Regions from separate parts of the Holdemanella sp. DFI.5.55 genome, predicted to be linked through region 1. Evidence: a T-box and tRNA genes for the amino acid it is inferred to sense, from the RefSeq annotation. Region 1 holds a T-box; the other holds one or more tRNA genes.
The links. A T-box is a leader RNA that pairs with one kind of tRNA and senses whether it is charged. The one in region 1 lies ahead of leuS (leucine--tRNA ligase), so its partner is inferred to be a tRNA-Leu.
Positions count from the first base shown of each region.

Region 1 (2,271 bases):
CATTTCAGATTTTGAAACCGTTTCTTGAATATAAGCTTTTACTTCTTCTTGATTTTGAATTCTTGGCATTAATTCTTGTACTAAATCTCCATCTGGTGCAAGCACCATGAATGTAATACCATAAATTGTTTCAATACATGTTGTAAAGATAGAGAATTTTCCACCACCAACAATATCAAATTGAACTTCAACACCTGTTGAACGACCAATCCAGTTTCTTTGCATTTCCTTTGTCGATTCTGGCCAATCAATTTCATTTAAACCTTCTAGTAATCGTTCCGCAAAAGCAGCCTGGTCGATACATAGTTGTTTCATATTTTTACGAATAACTGGATATCCACCACGTTCACTCTTACCATCGATAACTTCATCATTCGATAATACTGTACCCAATTCTTCACACCAGTTTACTGGCATGTCTACATATTTGGCATAGCCATCTTTGTACAATTGTTTAAAGATCCATTGTGTCCAATGATAGAAATCTGGATCAGATGTTGCGATCATTTTTGACCAGTCATAGTCAAATCCTAATTCCTGCAACTGTTTTGTGAAAGTCTTGATATTTGTTTGTGTGAAGCCATTTGGGTTATTTCCTGTTTGAACAGCATATTGTTCAGCTGGAAGTCCAAATGAATCATATCCCATTGGGTGAAGCACATTATATCCCTGCATACGTTTCATACGCGAAACAATATCTGTAGCTGTATATCCTTCTGGGTGTCCAGCATGCAATCCGACACCACTTGGGTATGGGAACATGTCTAGTGCATAAAATTTAGGTTTTGAAAAATCCCAAACATCCGTTTTGAATGTTTCATGATCTGCCCAATATTTCTGCCATTTTTTTTCTACTTCTAAATGATCGTACATATTAGCCTCCTATTAAAAATAAAAAACGTCCTTGAAATCTAAGGACGTTTGTACGCGGTACCACCTTAGTTCACAATTCTCATTGTGCCCTCAAACTCTTTATCGCAGAGTATACGGATAACATTACTCATCAGCTCCTTAGCAAGTTCAAAGGCTGTACAATGCTAAATTTCACCAACTTTAGCTCTCTAAAAATTGTCATTTCCTTCTACTACTCTAATTCATCGCTATGCATCAATTTTATCGTTTTTTTCATTGTTCGTCAATATCAACCGAAACGATTACCTTATCATCATAATAGATTTTCATTGAAACATCTAAATATGTACATTCAATAAAAGTCTCATGATCTTCAAAATGCACATCTATATTCTGTATCCTTTCATCTTTGTCCTTTATTATTTTTTCACTCGTATGACACAACTTAATGCGATTATTATGATGGATCATATGCTTGGCATGATCTACAATGGATAGTTCAAGAATATTTTGTTGATTCGCTTTTAATAAATACACATTTTGAAGGGTACTCAACGATAAAAAGGATACAATCTGAAGCACAAGAAATAAACACACTAAACTTACTTCACTCGCATACCCATTAATAGAGTTCAAAGTCATAGGTTTTATTCTTCTTTTTGAACCAAACATAATATCCATCTTCTTTCTTATAAAATATAGCCTCATCAATTTGTTCCATATAGATTTCATAGCCAGGACTCTTCACAATGCGATGCTTATCAAAATACAAGACTTTCTTTTCATGATTTAGAATATAACTTAGACAATCCGATTCTATTTTCAAATCATTTGATTGTGCAAGTTCTCTTCTTAATTGTAAAACCGCAAATTGATTCTGTGTATCCACATCCATATGGGCAAATTGTAAAGCACAACGCATAAGCATACAGCCTAATAAGCTGACTAAACTTGTGATAAACAACGCCAACAAAGCTTCAATCAGAGTAAAACCATTTCTTTTCAATTTTTTCATCAATCTTAAGATTCCTTTGGAAATATAAAGTATAAATGCCATTCAATATAAGACTTGCACAAACCAAAATCACAAAGAACGCAAACAAGGCATCTTCGAGTAAAAAGCCATTATTCTTTTTCAAGACGAACCCTCCCAGCTCCAACCTGGAAAACAAGTTTCATTTGACTCGATGCATTTTGACAATGGAGTGACATAGCCTTAGACATGTTGCCCTTGGAATTGTAGTAAAAAGATACATGATCACACGCAATACCATGTGGTATCTTATATTCGACATCATCCATATAGATCGAATCACCAATTTCAACATATACTTTTCGATGTTTTACATACGCTTTTTCCTGAGCCGTAACACATAGAGTCTGCAGATTTTTCATAAACACATATAAAGAAGAGTGCAT
Region 1 covers NZ_JAJDMK010000013.1:17,478-19,748, forward strand. The annotation lists gene leuS (leucine--tRNA ligase) at 1-873, opposite strand, end outside; T-box leader at 911-1,107, opposite strand; gene LJE08_RS04615 (hypothetical protein) at 1,126-1,494, opposite strand; gene LJE08_RS04620 (competence type IV pilus minor pilin ComGF) at 1,475-1,867, opposite strand; gene LJE08_RS04625 (hypothetical protein) at 1,830-1,991, opposite strand; gene LJE08_RS04630 (prepilin-type N-terminal cleavage/methylation domain-containing protein) at 1,978-2,271, opposite strand, start outside.

Region 2 (2,271 bases), on a different contig from region 1:
AATCTCTTGAGGCCAATGTGAAATCGGGAAGAGCTATTGGTTTTGTGACACATATGGATACAGCTCCGGATGCGAGTGGTAAAGATGTGAAGCCTTGGGTACTAGAAAATTATGATGGGAATGATATTGTTTTAAATAAAGAAAAAAACATTATTATGTCACCATCTGTATTTCCAAATCTGAAACAATATATTGGGCAGGATTTGATTTTAACGGATGGTACAACACTACTTGGAGGGGATGACAAGGCAAGTATTGCAGCTGTCATGACGTTGTTGGAGTATTTAGTGAAACATCCAGAAATCAAACATAATTTTATTTCTGTCGCATTTACGCCAGATGAAGAAGTGAGTGGACTTGCTAAAGATTTAGATTTAGAACGCTTTAAATCACCAATCGCATATACACTAGATGGAGATCATTTGGGTTATTATATGGATGAAACATTTAATGCGAGTCTTTCAACGATTGAGATTCATGGTATTTCAGTACATACAGCTACCGCAAAGGGTATTATGAAAAATGCGGTGGATATTGGAAATGCATTCTTAAATAAATTACCGGCATTAGAAAAACCACAATATACCCAAGGAAGAGAAGGCTTTTATCATGTGGTGAGTTTTAATGGGGATTGTGAATATGCCAAGATTGAAATCAACGTTCGTGATCATGATAGCTTGCAGTTTGATATACGTAATAACACATTAAAAATGATTGTGGATATGTTAAATAAAGAGTATGGACAAGGTACCGTAAATATTACACAAAGAATTCAATATCGTAATTTAAAAGAAGCGATTGATCAAGTACCATTTATGATTCCATATTTGAAACAAGCCATTGAAAGTGTAGGATTAACACCTCAAACAGAACCATTTAGAGGAGGAACCGATGGCTCAGCCTTATCTCATAGAGGACTTCCTTGTCCTAACTTATCAGCGGGATATGAGAATGCGCATGGACGTTTTGAATATGTTCCCATTCAGTCAATGGAAAAGAATGTGGAAATCTTATTGAATCTAATTGATATATATGCGAAATGTGACTGTTAAAAAGGTCACATTTTTTTGTTGCGTACTGTTTGAATTTTTAGTATAATACACTCAGTCGCAGAGATGGTGAAATGGCAGACACGCTGTCTTCAGGCGGCAGTGCGAGAGATCGCGTGAGGGTTCAAATCCCTTTCTCTGCACCACATAAATCATGCCGACTTAGCTCAATTGGTAGAGCAACTGACTTGTAATCAGTAGGTTGTGGGTTCAATTCCTATAGTCGGCACCACTTAAACAATATACAGCCTTGATGGCTGTTTTTTATTTTTCTTCTTGTTGTATAATGAATATAAAGAAATATGCATATCAAGGAGAAATAATATGAAAGAAGTATTTGAAGTGGGTCTTGATATCATTAAAAAGATTCAAGAAACACAATTTGAAAAATTAGAACAAACTGGTCATTTAATGGCTCAAGCTTTTATGGAAGGTCATAAGTTTTTCGTAAGTGGAAGTGGCCACTCTCATACAATGGCAGAAGAGATGTATGCTCGTGCAGGTGGTTTAGCTTTTGTGGTTCCCATTTTGACAAGTGAACTTACGATGACGGAGCATCCGACAAAGAGTTCACATATTGAAAGACTTAGTGGTTATGCCAAAATCTTAGCAGAGTTATATGGTATATCTTGTGGTGATGTCGTTTTGATTGCATCCAATTCTGGGCGTAATGCCTATCCAATCGAACTTGCACTTGAAGCTAAAAGTCGTTGTGCACATGTAGTTGCCATCACAAGTATGAAACATACAACTGCTCAATCTTCTCGTCATTCTTGTGGAAAGAATTTGTACCAAATTGCAGATATTGTCATTGATAATTGTGGAGAAATTGGAGATTGCGCTTTATCTATTGATGGTTTGGATGCCAAGCTTTGTCCAACATCAAGTATGGCCAATTCTTTCATTGCACAATGTATCAATGTGGCATGTGCCGAATATTTGATCGAACGCAACGTAGAAGTACCTGTTTTTTCTTCTTTAAACTGTGATGGTACGGAAGAAAGAAATAACAAATTATTTAAAAAGTATACACGTATGTATTAGAATAAGGGGGGCGAGGTGCTTATGAATAAAAGAAATTTATGGATATATATATTTGGAATCACAATCATCATTATTGGATTGATTAAATTGGATACATTGATTTCTATGGTATCTATATTATGGAATGCATGTAGAGTTTTAGTGTTTGGAGCTATGATGGCTTTTGTGATTAACTTGG
Region 2 covers NZ_JAJDMK010000020.1:17,052-19,322, forward strand. The annotation lists gene pepT (peptidase T) at 1-1,052, shown strand, start outside; tRNA gene LJE08_RS06015 (tRNA-Leu) at 1,110-1,195, shown strand; tRNA gene LJE08_RS06020 (tRNA-Thr) at 1,206-1,281, shown strand; gene LJE08_RS06025 (sugar isomerase domain-containing protein) at 1,374-2,093, shown strand; gene LJE08_RS06030 (AI-2E family transporter) at 2,115-2,271, shown strand, end outside.
Region 2: it encodes a tRNA-Leu, which carries the amino acid that the T-box ahead of leuS (leucine--tRNA ligase) is inferred to sense. The anticodon was not compared.